Regions from separate parts of the Synechococcus sp. BIOS-E4-1 genome, predicted to be linked through region 1. Evidence: predicted binding sites of a transcription regulator. Region 1 holds the regulator's gene; the other holds the start of a gene.

What was found. The regulator NtcA, encoded in region 1, controls nitrogen genes in cyanobacteria. The targets are predictions, from matches to a motif close to GTANCNNNNGNTAC.
Region 2: the regulator NtcA is predicted to act here: its motif matches at 3,689-3,702, upstream of SynBIOSE41_RS07515 (DUF4278 domain-containing protein).

What each region holds. Positions count from the first base shown of each region.
Region 1 covers NZ_CP047935.1:406,238-413,589, reverse strand. Annotated here, with positions in the region: gene dcd (dCTP deaminase) at 1-509, opposite strand, end outside; gene SynBIOSE41_RS01795 (cob(I)yrinic acid a,c-diamide adenosyltransferase) at 509-1,117, opposite strand; gene rph (ribonuclease PH) at 1,261-1,998, shown strand; gene ntcA (global nitrogen regulator NtcA) at 2,074-2,808, shown strand; gene SynBIOSE41_RS01780 (DUF3084 domain-containing protein) at 2,867-4,078, shown strand; gene SynBIOSE41_RS01775 (resolvase) at 4,075-4,512, shown strand; gene SynBIOSE41_RS01770 (DUF3146 family protein) at 4,490-4,747, opposite strand; gene pth (aminoacyl-tRNA hydrolase) at 4,747-5,376, opposite strand; gene SynBIOSE41_RS01760 (TatA/E family twin arginine-targeting protein translocase) at 5,383-5,622, opposite strand; gene psbH (photosystem II reaction center phosphoprotein PsbH) at 5,645-5,845, opposite strand; gene psbN (photosystem II reaction center protein PsbN) at 5,932-6,072, shown strand; gene SynBIOSE41_RS01745 (alpha-mannosidase) at 6,060-7,352, opposite strand, start outside.
Region 2 covers NZ_CP047935.1:1,418,449-1,425,800, forward strand. Annotated here, with positions in the region: gene dnaG (DNA primase) at 1-881, shown strand, start outside; gene SynBIOSE41_RS07495 (hypothetical protein) at 833-1,900, opposite strand; gene SynBIOSE41_RS07500 (SDR family oxidoreductase) at 1,885-2,652, opposite strand; gene SynBIOSE41_RS07505 (hypothetical protein) at 2,750-3,007, shown strand; gene SynBIOSE41_RS07510 (hypothetical protein) at 3,007-3,303, shown strand; gene SynBIOSE41_RS18055 (hypothetical protein) at 3,433-3,564, shown strand; gene SynBIOSE41_RS07515 (DUF4278 domain-containing protein) at 3,789-3,959, shown strand; gene SynBIOSE41_RS07520 (metallothionein) at 4,860-5,018, opposite strand; gene SynBIOSE41_RS07525 (hypothetical protein) at 5,254-5,658, shown strand; gene SynBIOSE41_RS07530 (hypothetical protein) at 6,231-6,404, opposite strand; gene SynBIOSE41_RS07535 (hypothetical protein) at 6,619-7,095, shown strand; gene SynBIOSE41_RS07540 (hypothetical protein) at 7,216-7,352, opposite strand, start outside.

The DNA of each region.
Region 1 (7,352 bases):
TCGAAAAACAGCAGTTGGCAGATGCCTTCATTGGCATAGATGCGGCAGTCAGCTCCTGAACTGTTGCTGAATTCAAGCGTGAGATGCCCCTCCCAGCTGGCTTCAGCCGGTGTGGTGTTCACGATGATTCCCAGACGTGCATAAGTGCTTTTGCCCAGGCAGATCACGGTGATGTTCGGCGGGACCTTCATCTTTTCCAGAGCCACACCCAAGCCATAGGAATGGGCTGGAAGAATGAAGTAGTCACCATCGTCATCATGGTGAAGCTCTGTGGGCTCAAGATTTCCAGGATTGAACCGTTTGGGGTTCATCACTGTTCCAGGAACATGCTTGAAAATCAGAAATTCCCGAGGCGATAAACGCAGGTCGTAGCCGTAGGAGGAACATCCAAAGCTGAGAACAGGTGCAAGCTTCTGTTCAGGATCCAGATGACGAATCAAGCCTCTCTGAAAGGGTTCGAGCATGCCTGCGGCAGCCTGTTCCGTGATCCAACGGTCGTTCTTGAGCATCAGAAACCCCTACGCAGTTCCGTCACTTGATCGGCCAGGCCCATGAGAGATTCCGGGATCGACGGTCCTGTGATGATCACATCCATGGAACCAGGGCGTGCATCCAGGCTGTCACGCACCTCAGCTTCGTTCAGATAGCCCAGTGCGATAGCCAAACCGAGTTCATCCAGCACCAATTGATCGAGATCACCACTGGCGAGGTGGCGGCGACAGATCTGCCAGACCGCCTGCACAGCATCCACAGTCGTGGGTTCAGTTGAGCTGGCCGGATCTGAAAGACATCCCATCACTGCAGGCCTCATCCAGACCATGCGATCGCAGAGCGTGATCGCCGCATCAGGCCCCTGTGCGACTCCACCCTTGAGGAACTGCATCACTGCGACACGGCTGCCAAGCCCAGCGGATCGCAGTGCCTGACTGAGCACTGTGCCGAAACTGCCTCGATACGGGGCGGTATGCACCTGCAACTGCCCCTCAGGAGCCACCAGATGCAGTGGCTGATGAGGCTGAAGCGAGGGCAGGGGATGCAGGCCGGTACGGTTCAGAGCCCGTTGATCGGCGCCGCTCTGCTCGCGGGAGCGATGGCTTGGGCTCAGGCTGGCTGTCATCTCGGTCGCTTCCGTCGTAACTGGAATCGAATCGACCCAGCGGAACTCGAATCTAGCGGCGAAAATGCAAATCACAATCCCTTTGACACCATCCCTGGTGTCTCTAGGCCAACTGGCAGGCTCAAGATCCCGAACCTTTCCCCATGAGCGAACCCCAGCGCAACGTTGATCGCCAAGATGGCCGCCAACCCGCCGACCTCAGGGCCTTCTCTGTCGACTGGGATCCCATGGGTTTCGCTCTGAGCTCCGTCATCGTTCGCACCGGACGTACCACCGTGCTCTGCAGCGTCTGCCAGGAAGACGGTGTCCCTCGCTGGCGACGTGATCAGGGCCTGGGGTGGCTCAGCGCTGAATACCGACTGCTGCCGGGATCCACTCCTGATCGTCAGCGCAGGGAACTGATGAAACTGTCAGGACGAACCCAGGAGATCCAACGCCTGATCGGCCGCAGCCTTCGCGCCGCAATCGACATGGGGGCTTTGGGTGAGAACACACTGCTGATCGACTGCGATGTGATTCAGGCGGATGCGGGGACCCGGACAGCGGCCATCACCGGCGCATGGCTCGCCCTGCAGAAGGCCTGCGAACGGCTGCTTGCACAAGGCCGCATCAGCACCAATCCGGTCATCAACCAAGTGGCAGCGGTCTCTGTGGGCCTGATCGAGGGGCATCCTCTGCTTGATCTGGACTACAGCGAAGACAGCCGGGCCGATGTGGATCTCAATGTGGTGATGAACAACGCCGGCGATCTGCTCGAGCTGCAAGGCACTGCCGAGGGTGCACCATTCAGTCGCCGGCAGCTCAACAGCCTTCTGGACCTTGCCGAACCAGGGCTCAAGCAACTCATGGCCGCACAGCTGAATGCACTCCATGGGGACTGAGCCAGAAGAACCGTGTGCGTTGCTACAGGGTGACGGCGCATCGCTCCTTAACTTCCCCGCATTGATGCGTTGGTCATGGCCGAAGTGATGCGCGGCTTCAGTCGGACTGCTCCCCAACCTGGGCGATCCACAGAGACAAGCCTGACCAATGCGCCCAACCCCGCCAGCAGAACCCTGCTGGAAGTGATCCGTGATCTGGATGGTGCCAGCACCGAAATGGTGGAGCGGAACAAGACAATCTTTTTCCCTGGCGACCCCGCCGAACGCGTCTATCTGATCCGAAGGGGGGCTGTACGTCTGTCGAGGGTGTACGAGTCGGGGGAAGAGATCACCGTTGCCCTGCTGAGGGAAAACAGCCTGTTCGGAGTGCTCTCACTGCTCACCGGGCATCGCTCCGATCGGTTTTATCACTCCGTGGCATTCACCAGAGTGGAGATGGTGACAGCACCAGCGAGCTCCGTGCGCCAGGCGATCGAAGCGGACACCAGCGTGGGATTGCTGTTACTGCAGGGTCTCTCCAGCAGAATTCTGCAGACCGAGACCATGATCGAAACACTCACACACCGGGATATGTCCTCCCGTCTGGTGAGTTTTCTGCTTGTTCTCTGCAGGGACTTCGGCATGCCTGGGTCCCAGGGCATCACCATTGATCTGCGTCTGTCTCACCAGGCCATCGCTGAAGCGATCGGATCCACCCGTGTCACGATCACGCGACTGCTTGGCGATCTACGCAATTCAGGCCTGGTCGAAATTGACCGCAAGAAAATCACCGTTCTCGATCCGATTGCACTGGCCAAACGTTTCAGTTAATCCCTCGACAGGTGAAGATGGGCAGCACCTCAGCGGCCTGCCGCATGTTTGACCGTCCGTGACCGGCTGGCTTCTGCTGCTGTCCCTGTTGATCCTCGGGGGGGTGCTCTCCACCCTTGGTGATCGACTGGGTTCAAGGGTCGGCAAGGCCCGGCTGAGCCTTTTTGGTCTTCGCCCACGTCAAACCGCGGTGGTGATCACAGTGCTGACGGGGAGCCTGATCAGCGCCCTGTCGCTGGGGCTGATGCTGCTGGTGAGCCGTCAGCTGCGGGTTGGACTGTTTGAACTCAACGACCTGGAAGCACGCCTGCGCAGCAGTCGCTCAGATCTGAAAGGAAGCCGCAAGGCTCAACGCAAGGCCCGTCAACAACTCGAGGAGGCTCGCGCCGATGAAATCAAAGCCAGGAAGATCCTGGCTGATGCAGAGGCCCGGGCCGGTGAGCTGCGCAGCACACTTCAACCGCTGCAGGAACAGACGCGCCGACTTGAAGCTGAACGACAGAGACTCAGCCAGGACGTGCGCAACCGCGATGCGGAAATCCAGCGCACGGATGATGAACTTCAGGCGGTGCGCGAACGCATCAGCTCCGGTGAAGCGGAGCTCCAGCAACTGGAGGAGAACCTGCTGGCACTGCGGCGTGGAGATGTGGCCATCAGCAGTGGTCAGCCACTGGCCACCGTCACGCTCAAGCTGGATCGTCCTGATCAAGCCCGGCAAGTGATTGACCAGGTGTTGCGGGAAGCCAATCTGCAGGCCTTTCAGAAAGTTCTGCCAGGACAGGCACCTGATCGCCAGATCATCCTCGTGCCCCGCCAGGACATTGAAAGACTGGAAAAAGCCATCCGAAAACCTGGCACCTGGGTGGTGCTGCTGCGCTCAGCGGCCAATGTGCTGCGTGGTGAGCGAGTGGTTTACGCCTTCCCGGATGTACGTCCCAATGTGGCCATCACCATTGAGGGAGAAGTTCTGGCCAGAACCACTCTTGCCAGCCAGGACACCAACCCGGAAGCGGTGCGAAACCGCATCAACCTGCTGTTGGCATCCACCCTGGCAGAGGTACGCCGACGGGGGTCGCTCAGCCAGGGACTTCAATTTGATGCCAACGGCGTCAACACGCTTGCCCGGGAGCTGACCGAACGCAGTGGTGGACTGGTTGAACTCGAAGCGGTGGCCGTGCGGCGCAGTGAAACCGCCGATCCCATTGCCATCGAGCTGCGTCCGAGCCGCCGGCTGCGCCCAAGATCGACGCTCCAGGACGACACTCCATGAGCTGGATCGTCTCGGTTGACCCTGGACGCAACAAGTGCGGCCTTGTCCTGGTCGATTGCGGCAATAACTGCGTCATCGAAGGGCGAGTGGTTGCAACTGAGGATGTACGGGACACTCTTCAGTGCTGGAAGCAGATCGCACCCATTGAAGGCATGGTGCTGGGAAATGGCACAGCCAGCGACAGCTTGAGAGAGCAGCTGCCTGAAGATCTTCCCGTCAAGCTGGTGGATGAGCGCGGCACCACACTTCAGGCACGCAAGCGGTATTGGCAGCTGTGGCCCCCCAAGGGATGGCGGCGATTGATCCCCCGAGGCCTGCTGCTACCACCCACCGAACTGGATGCCCTTGCAGCCCTGGTGATTCTTGAATCCGAGCTCGGTCGCGAGATCCTCTGGCCTGGTCCAGCCCCACTCAGAAACGGGCTCGCACCGTAAAGCTGTAGTCACCGCCGGCTTCAAGCCTGTAGTCGGATTTCACAAGGAACCGAAGCAACGCGTCCTGAATCAGCGCTCTGCCCAGGGAGGGCTCCACGCTCAGCTCACCCCGGTCAAACAACCAGTGAAAGGTCCAGGTAAAGCCACCCGCCTGAACCTCTCCCTGCAGACATTTGTCTCGGAAGCTGTGCTGGTGCACCCGGAGATGAGCTGTGGTGACAGGCAGGGGCGCCATCAGGCCGGTTCGCCATCAACAGCAGGAGCCAGATTCACTGCATTGATGGCATTCCCAGCCCGATCCAGGCCTTGTCGCTGAATGTGATCGAGGCCTGACAACACTTCGCGCAGCACGTCCTGGAGCAGAGGTTCCTCAGCACGGTTGAACTGACCGAGAACATGGGAGATCATGCGGGCACGACGCTCCTCGGGATTGCGGCCGGGAGCGCCGATGCCAATGCGAAGGCGGGCGAACTCCTGTGTGCCGAGGTGCTGAATGGTGCTCTTCAGACCGTTATGTCCACCAGCACCTCCCTGCGCGCGCAGGCGCAGCCGTCCTAGCGGCAGATCCATGTCATCGACGAGCACGATCAACTGGTGAATCCCTAGATCAAACCAATCCAGTGCCGCACGGATCGAACGCCCGCTGTCGTTCATATACGTCTGTGGCATCAGCAGCCTGAGTCGATCACAACCTGAACCGACATCAGCGAGATCACCCTGAAGCTTGGACATCGGCTTAAAACGCCCACCTTCACGGTCTGTGAGCAGTTCAAGAGCCATGAACCCGACGTTGTGGCGGGTCGATGAATATTTTTCACCGGGATTGCCAAGTCCGACCACCAGACGGAGGTCTCCACGCTGGATCACCGGTCAGTCCTCAGAACCCTTGGATGATGATGCTGAATCCGTTGGTGAGGAGGATGGAAGTTCCTCTGGATCTGCCATCGCCTTGCTGATTTCCCGTTCGAACTCCTTCGAAGCCGTCTGAAATCCTTTCAGGGTCTTGCCAAGCGTCCGGCCAAATTCAGGCAGGCGCTTTGGGCCGAACACCAGAAGCGCGACTGCTCCGATGACGGCCATCTCAGGGAGTCCGATGCCGAAGATGTTCATGGAAGGGGATGAGTGGGCCGAATCAGGCGCCGCCGTTCCAGTTCACGTTGATTCCCTCGAGGATCAGAGACTGGTTGTAGAGCTGAAGAATCACCAGCAGGAAAACCAGAAACAGCACCATGAAGATGCCCATGACAGGAGTCGTTCCCCAGCCGGGGACAACCTTGCCGTACTCGGAATTGAGTGGACGGAGCAGATCGCCCAAACGAGTGCGTTGTGCCATAGCGGCCCTGAGGTCTCGGGTGAAGTTCAGTTCCGATACTGTAAGGGTCCCGACCCGTAACAGGGTCGATCCTGTCGCGAGATTTGATGGAAAGCTCCTCCCCGGCGCTGTCGGTGTCGATTGCCGTGCTTACGGCTCTGTTTGGGCTCACCGGTTTTGGCGTTTACACAGCCTTCGGGCCACCGTCGAAGCGCCTGGATGATCCCTTTGATGATCATGACGACTGAGGGGCCAAGCGAAGCTCTTGCAGTGCTCCTGGAGAGATCACTGTTGAGTGCTGTTGATCCTGAACCCACCAGCCCTCGTCACCGGGCGACCAGTTCACCCTTGCGCTGCCTGGGTTGAGCAGCTGGAGCAGAACAGCGCCTTTGACAGCCCCAGCAGACTGATCCACTCGTATGGAGACCGGCACCAATGTCTCAGGCAGTGCCGGAAAACCCTCCCAACGACGACACAGTTCGATTGGACCCAGCCACCCGGGTTCACGGAATTGAATGGCTGCCTGTGTGAGGCCATCCCGATACCAGCCCCGAGACACTGGCATCAGGGCGAGGCGATGACGATGCAATCGCTGATCAGCCGATGGATCAGGCCAGGTCGGCCCGCGCAAGAGGGACACTCCCAGATGATTCGGTCCGGCATCAACACCCTGAGGACCGTCGAGCAGGACGCCAAGCCCACCACCCGAGGCTGCTTCCTCACTCGCCAACCAGGAGATCACAGGCAGCTCCCAACGGGCGTGTTCCCAGGGCGTCAAGGCAACAGCGGGTCGTTCGATCACACCGCCGCTGGTGTCCGCCGCCCAGCGAACAGCTGGCCTGACCAGGGGACAGACCATGCGAAGCAGTTCATGGGTCTGCCGCCAGTCGATGGTCAGTTGCAGTTCAACGGCGGGGCTATCAGCTCGCAGCAGCACATCCAGACGCATCGCACTGCTCTCGATTGAGCTGCGCAGCACGATCCTGGCCACCAGAGGGCCCTGCTCCACCAGCTCCACCTGCCATTCCGCAGCCATCGGCAGTTGGTGCTGCGGGTAATCCGCGGCCAGATCCCAGGCATCCCAGAACTCACCGTGGTCGCGGTAGCGCCTGAACTGCAGTGGCGCCGAGAGCTGATCAACACCCTGCTGATCCTGCAGTCGGGTCAATCCCCTGTGATCCAGCTCAATCATCAGTAGACTGTTGCAAAGGCGCCAGCTCTGCTCAGCAATGAGCTGGACCCGCACCGGATTCCGCACAGCAGCAGCTGTGGCAACCGCTGGGGGGTCTGAATAACACTCCAGTGGCAAGGCCGTAATCCCCTTTGCCTCCGGCAACTGCACCCACAGATCCCCGCCCGGAGCCGCCTGTGATGGCAGGTTCTTGCCCTCACAACACCAGCCGCCGCGCGGCAGACGAACCAGGGGAGACCAGCGCTGCAGAGGCTGAAGGCCGCACCAGGCCCAGCGTTGACAGCTTTGTTCAGGCCTTGAGTCATCCGAGGATGCACGACTGAACAACTGATGGAG
Region 2 (7,352 bases), 1.0 Mb from region 1:
CGCTGGTTGCGTTGCTGGGCAAGCTTCCCCAGTCCGCCATTCGCACCCACTACATCCAGCAGGTGGCAGAGCGCCTCAGCGGTGGGCAAGGCCGTCTTGCTCTGCAGCTGGAAGAGGATCTCCGTCAGCAAGTCCAGGGTCAGCGTTGGCATGGTCGTTCAACCCGACATGAAAAGGCTGGAGAAGCTTCCCAGCGTGAACGTTCGGAGGCGGAGATCCTGCTGCTTTATCTCCATTGCCCATCCCATCGGGCTGGCATCCGCCAGGAATTGAGGAGCAGAGAGCTCGAGGACTTTGCACTTCAGCACCACCGGCTGCTCTGGTCAGGCATCACGGATCTCGAGGAAGGCAATCTCGGCAGTATGCGTCTGGAAGCGATCAGTCGCGGTGAGGATCGCGGCGACGAATTGGCGGATCTCGATCTGCCTCGACTGCTCACCGATCAGCTCCTGCTGGAAAACAGTGATCTGGTGGCGCGCCTTACACCCCTGCTCGAACCGGATGAGCTGCAGCGTGTGTCACTCTCGCGGCCCATGGATCAGCTGCGGGGAACTGCAGCGATGCTCGAGCGTCAGAAGAGTCACAAACGCTGCCGGCATTTGCTCGAAGCCTGGACTGGACAGCGTCTGCAGACCCTGGAGCGATGCATCGCCGTCTTGATCGAGCAGGAGAAAGATGAGCAGTCAACTCCCGCTGCTGAGATGGAAGTGGACATGGAGCAGCGCATTCACGCCATGTTCGAAGACCTCAACGCTGAAGCCCTGCGTTTTCAGGAGCTGTATTACAGCGAGCGTCGACACATCCAACATCTCGATCAACAGCGCTGTGCCGGTTATGCCTCGGACACCAGCTCCGCTCCTTCTGCTTCCGTCAACGGTTGAGTCAGCTGGCCGCGGACCAGTCGTGCAAACAACGCCATTGAGTGCCCTGGCCAGCGCTGCTCTTTCAGCAGCTTTTCCAGTTCGCCCGCACGTTGGAGTGTGAGCTCAAAGGCCTTCTGATGCTGGCTTGGCTCAAGCGTTGAGACATAGACGTGAGCCCTTGCCTCCGTGTTTGGGACTCCCTCAATCGAGAGGCCGAGACCTCTCCGGAACAGATCGGCATCAAAGTGTCCCAACGCTGCCGTCATCCCCATGGCATCGGCGACGATTTCGTCGTACAGATTGATGCGCATCTCACCAACCAGCCTGCGGCAGGCGATATGGGTGAGTTCATGTTCCAGCCTCCAGGTCTGCGACAGGTCCAGCCAGCGTTCCATTGGTGGCTCACCAGGAATTGTTTCTATCGATAAAGAGGCGTAGGGAGCCCGGTGTAAAAGGAGGATCTGGCATCGTGCCTGCACGCCTAACGCGCGGATCAAACCCCAGTGGATCAGGCCTGAAATCGCCTGAGCGTGCACAGTGGGTTGAATCGGAACCGCTTCACAGCGGTGGGCCAGACAGCGTACGGCCAGCACGAAATCCTCATGGTTGCGAAAGGTCAGCACTGGAACGGCACCGGTCGGATGCTGCGCAATGGTGAGCGTTGTTCCTGACGGGTCACGCAGGACTGGCGCGAGCTTGAGGTCTGCAGCCTGTGCTTGTTCACCCCGCATCACCAGTCGTTGATAGGCATCGCTGCTGTGTACGTCGATTCCCGGTTGCAGTAACAGCTGCGGCAGGAGCTGACGGAGATCATCCCAACATCCCGCAGGGTCCCTGTCCGCAAGCCAGCGCTCCCACCACTGTTGCCGGTCATCGGCGGCCATCGGCAGATCGGGCCAGATGGCGTCGGCCTCTTTAAATCTCCGGCAATACTCCTCCAGCGTCTGCATGGGCCACCGACTTCGCTGCCCCGTGTCTAGCCATGCCGCATCCAAACGCTCTCTCCTGATCTCCTGAGAGCTCAGCGACCCATCCAACCGCCATCCACGACCAGTGTCTCTCCATGCACGTAGCGCGAGGCCTCACTGGCCAGAAACACCACCGGTCCGCGCAGATCATCAGGTGATCCCAGGCGCCCGGCGGGGATGCGTTCCAGAATCTGCCGCGATCTGAGTGGATCTGACTGCAGCGCCTCAGTCATCTCTGTGTCCACGTACCCGGGTGCGATGGCGTTCACTCTCACACCGCGTCCTGCCCATTCATTGGCCAGTGAGCGTGTGAGGTTGGCCAGGCCCGCTTTGCTGGCGGCATAGCTCGCCACATTCAATCCACCCTGATCGCTGAGCACGGAGGCTGTGGAAATGATGCTTCCCTTGCCGCGAGCCAGCATCACTGCCCCGATCCTGCGACTGACTCTGAATGCTGCACTGAGGTTGACCTCCAGCACCGTGTCCCAGAGCTCATCGCTGTGCTCCTCCGCCGGTGATCTGCGCACGATGCCGGCGTTGTTCACCAACACGTCGATGACCGGATGCTGGCTGAGAACCTGGTCCAGAACGAGGTCGACGGTGTGGCGGTCGCTGAGGTCGCAGCGAAAACCGGAAAATCGACGACCACGCTTACGGATTGCATCTCCCACTTCACTGCTGTCGGGGTTGAGCGATGCGCTGATGCCAACAATGTCCGCTCCTGCTTCGGCCAGTGCATCCGCCATGGCCTGGCCGATCCCACGCCGGCAGCCCGTCACCAGTACCACCTGACCATCAAGCCTGAACAGCGAATCCTGCATTGTTCTGCCGGTCCCTCAATCCCCATTCTCGAGCTTTCAGGCACTGTGCAGTGGCCCAGGTCGGAGCCATGATCAACAAGCTCGTTTCCCGTGTCCGATGTCTGAATTCTTTGAAGCGTTCTGGCATGGGGAGGGCATTGGCGATGGCGGAGATTTGGAGGAGGCGTTGCAGGCCTATGTGTCCGTTAAACCGGATGACAACGACTGGATTGCGGCCTGTGCCGTGAAGGAGGCTGCTCCCCGGATTGAGCGGTTTTCGTCGTTTGAGGCCTACCTCGATAACAAGGATCCTCTGGAGGTGATCGAGGTCTCACCACAGATGATTGTGGTGGCGATTGAACAGCTGCCTGTCTGATGTCCCATCCTTCAGTTGATTTTGCGGCCAGCGCTCCAGTGAACGACCTCTGGCCTGCTCTTGTGGAGCGACTCGGACTGGAGCGTTCGCAGCGTGCAGTTCGCCAGGCTTTGGATCTTCAGGCCATGCAGGGCAGTGCTGCAACGTTGCCGGTGTTGTTCTGCGAGACCTGTGGCCTGGCCCTTGCCAGCACTGATTTGCTGCGCGAGCAAACTGGATTGAATGGCCATGGCGATAATTTTGTGCTCTTGTTTTCCTCCAGATCCAATGCAGTGCAGTTGGTCTGCCCTGTCTGAGCAGACGCTGGCAACATTTTGAAAACCAGTGGCGCCTTTCCCGGTCTTGGTGAATGGTTAGGGGTCACGGATATCACTGGCGATCTGGGCTTGATTGAGCCACTAAGGAGGTGAGTCGATGTCCACGTGATGGCACGCAAAATTCAGCTTCCACTGTCGAAAAGCTCCAGCTCCAGCACCGCGGCCTGGGCTGCAATGACCTTCGCCTGTATTACAGCACTGGCGGTCTGGGGGTTGGCGAATGCTTATCCCCACCTTTGAACACTGAGCTTCTGACTAGAGCAGCTTCTGTGCTGAACAGCTGAGACCCCTTCCCTGAGATGTTGGATGCGTTTTGTATCCATTTGAACGACTAAACCATTGGCGTTTGTTCTATAAGAAGTCTGTAGCAACAGCTACCAACAACGTTCACCTCTTGCTTCAGAGAGGCGCAGTTCGATTCAGGCCAAGGAACGGGGACCTGAACTTGCTTCGAGGAACCATTCATGACAGCTCTTATCTACAGAGGTCAGACCTACACCCCTCATCACACTGCTGTTCCAAAGCAGAGTGTTGAACTCACCTACCGGCGCGAGCACTACAACGCCCGTCGCAGGCAGGCAGCGCGGGACCTTCATCCCAAGCTTGCCTATCGCGGTGTTTCCTACGCCAGGTAATCCAACATCGCTTTGGTATGTGGCCTCGCCTCGGCGAGGCTTTTTTTGTCGAAGTCTGATGTCACAACGCGGGTTGGTCCACAAAGAGGAAGGCCGCCCTTCCCGCTGGAAAGACGGCCTAACTCGCTCGTTTGTGCATTGTTCAACCCTTCGCTTGTGGAGATAGGAAGGGGTCGAAGCTTCTGGCTAGAGGCGCCCTGGGGCCATCGCTCTAGGTGTCGGGTTGTTTCCTTCTGGGGCACCTCAGGCGGTGCAAACGAAGCGGCGATTGGCGTGACGTCTCTGATGTGTACCTAACCAATCGACCAACCCAGGTCATTGTTGAAACTGTTGGAGCAGGGGCCAGAAGTCAGTCTGCTTCTTCGATCTGCTCAGGTGGAGTATCGACCATGTTTGGTTCCTCCGGTTGCGTGGCCTTACTATCCACCCGCTGTGGTGCTTTGGGCATCAGTCGAATCGCGCATTGCCTTCGCTGAGAAAAGCTTCAATAGTGGGAATGGCGTGCCCTGATTCGGAAGCAGGCGAGATCCGAGACAGCTTTGATCAACAGCAATCAAGCTGCTTGCCAGGGCAAGGCTTGCATTCTCGGCCAAGGCATCTGCTGCTGAGATCCTGATCATTCGCGGTTATCGCACCCTTGATATCTGCCCGTTATCCGTTGGGGAGAGGTCCGACTGGCCTGGATCGAAAATTGTGAGCTGAGGTGGTCGCGACTCCAGATGCAGCGTGCCAATGAAGCGTTCGACAGGCTGCTCGCCATGGACGCCAGCCGCCATGCGCAGCTGCAAGCCCTTTTGTCCATCAGTGCTCCTGTGCGCTGATGACGGTCTTTGCAAGGACAAACAAAAAACCCCACTCGATCGGGCGGGGCCTGGTTTATTCAAAGCGTGTGGTCAGAAATCAGCAGCACTCGCAGCTGCTGCAGCACTGATCCCCTCCGGCATGTCCATCAGCGCAAGGCTGAGAGCAAAACAGCTTGCCGTCTTTTTCGACAGCTGTTTGGGGAGCAATCGTGCAATCGCAGGGCTCACAGGCGCAGGTTGGGGTTGGGATCGACATAAGCAGTCCTCTTTAGTCAATCCTTTCTACGACGGGTTGTGTCCGGACTCATCCCCCAAATGGGTGCTCGTCTCCAGTCCATCACCTCAGTGCAGTGGCCATTCACCCGCTTGCCAGGGCTCTGGCTCTTCAGCAAGTTCAGGATTTTTACTGATCGCCAGGATGCACGATCGCTCGCTGGGGGGATGTGTTCTGCGTCTGGATCAAAGAGTCTTGCTCCAACTTGTTTCGATGAATGGTCTGTCTGCGTCGGGTTGTCGTTGGTTCTGCTGTTGGCGGGCTGTTTGCTGCAGCTGCGCTTTCAGCAATGGAAGGATGGATCAACTTTGCCAAGGCCGATCAGGTCTATCTGCGCTGCGATGTGTCTGGAGTGAACCGAACTTTCTGGGAGATCACCCTCGACGAGGAGGCTGGTAAAGCATGGACTTACCAGCCTTCATTCCTGAGCAGCACTGAATATCCAGCTGAATTCACCAGCGCAAAAGTTCGTTTTGGCAAGGAGCTGCCCCACACAGGGTCATACCTTTTCAATGTCTTGGACCGTTCAACCGGAGCACTCACCAGTGATATCCCCGGGTTGGGAGCACCTCCTGTGACCGGAACCTGTGAAATTCTCGCCAACTCAACTCCCTCTGCTTGAACTGATGAATCCCTCTTTCGGGTGATGTGTTGTTGCTCAACTCGGGTGACATTGGAGATGCCCACCTCTGAAGCGCAGTGTTGTCGACAGTCTCACCAGCTCGCTGAATGAACAGGGTTCTGTCGACCACTGCCTGCACCAGGTTGTTGATCTTTTAGCGCCCGATCCAGGCTCTGCGCTGACGCCAGGCCTTCTGTGAAGAGAAGAGTGGTCTCTTCTGGCCAACGCTTGAATCAGCTTTCACCGTGATCATTTAGGGCTGTTGTTGGGACCCCTCTTGATGATTGCTCAGCAGTAGCGCTGGTCAGTCCGGCAGAGTTTCTGGTTGGCGTGCCAGGCTGGCCACGATTCTTCAGGCCTTGGACGCTTGTACATCAATTTCAGTGGCCACAAAGCGAGGGTCAGAAGCGTCTGCATGCAGATCATCGCGAGCCACTCGGAAAGATGAATCAAGACATCTGAAGAACGACCTGAAGATGGATTGCTGAAGAGTTCGGTCATGCTCAACGTACCGATGCTTCAGTCGTAGCTCATGGACCGTCGAAGAGCATCGGGAATTCAACCCATTGGGGTCAACTGAACAGACCCAACACCTGATCGAGGATTCCTTTGCCGGTCACTGCTTCAACGGTGACCCCGATGGCCAACCCCAGCATGGCCATGCGTCCATTCAGGCGTTCGGTGTAGAGATTGACAGGGTCAGCAGTCGTCTGCCGGGGCCCTAGAGGTGAATTCGTGAACTGCAAAAGAGACAATCAAATAATTATTGAGAAAACCTTAAGGGCGTGCATCTGTTGTTGGTTGTGCCAAAAGCGCGTGCCGTGTCATTTGTGCTGACATCTTCGAATCAGGTTGAACAAGACATCTGTCTCTGGATACAGACCCCGTTGTCCAAGGCTTGTTCAAGCTTGGCTTGGCTTGAGCGGTCAAACTCGTTGCCGTGATGCTGATTCACCCTTCTTGAACGTTCTTTTCCGCAGGCGTCAGCTGCTGGTTGTGATCGTGTCGATTCTCTTTGCCGGTGTCAATCCGTCTCATGCGCAGGAACAGGAGCGTCGTATTCAGGCTGTGATGCGTTGCCAAAAGCTTGAAGAGCGTTTCACTCCTGGGCGCGACCTGGGGGCGCAAACCGTTTTCAAGATGGGTGCTGGAAGTCAGTTGACATCCATTGTTCGCCAACGTCTGGAGGTGGCCGCGACACGTGCGATCGGTCAGCTTTTCAGCTGGAATGAGGTTGAGCAGGATTACATCAAGGTGTATGCCGAGACTTGCAGCCCGGATCAGCTCGATTTCATTTTTGAGCTCTGCCGGCACCCCCACTATCAGCAGCTAATGCAGCTCGAGATTCTGATGACCAAGGATACTCTCGCTTTGAACGAAAACTATATTTTCCAAATCCAGCAAGCCGCTTTAAAAGCTGTTCAGGACGTTCTGTAAGGCTATGTTGGTGGGTTTTTAAATGCAAATATAATCTTTTCTTGACTGTTTAATCTCTCTCTTAATGGCCAGATCTGTTGTTCTGTAGACGAGAACTACCCGTCAGGATTGCTGAGTTGATCACTTTTTGATGGCGTTGTGAAGGGTTATGGCTTGTGTCTGTGTCAAAGAGTTGATCGAAACCTGATCAGACTTGCAATTCAGGTCTTTGTCGATCTCATAGAGCAGTGCGAAAGCAAACACCACCACTGCACCAC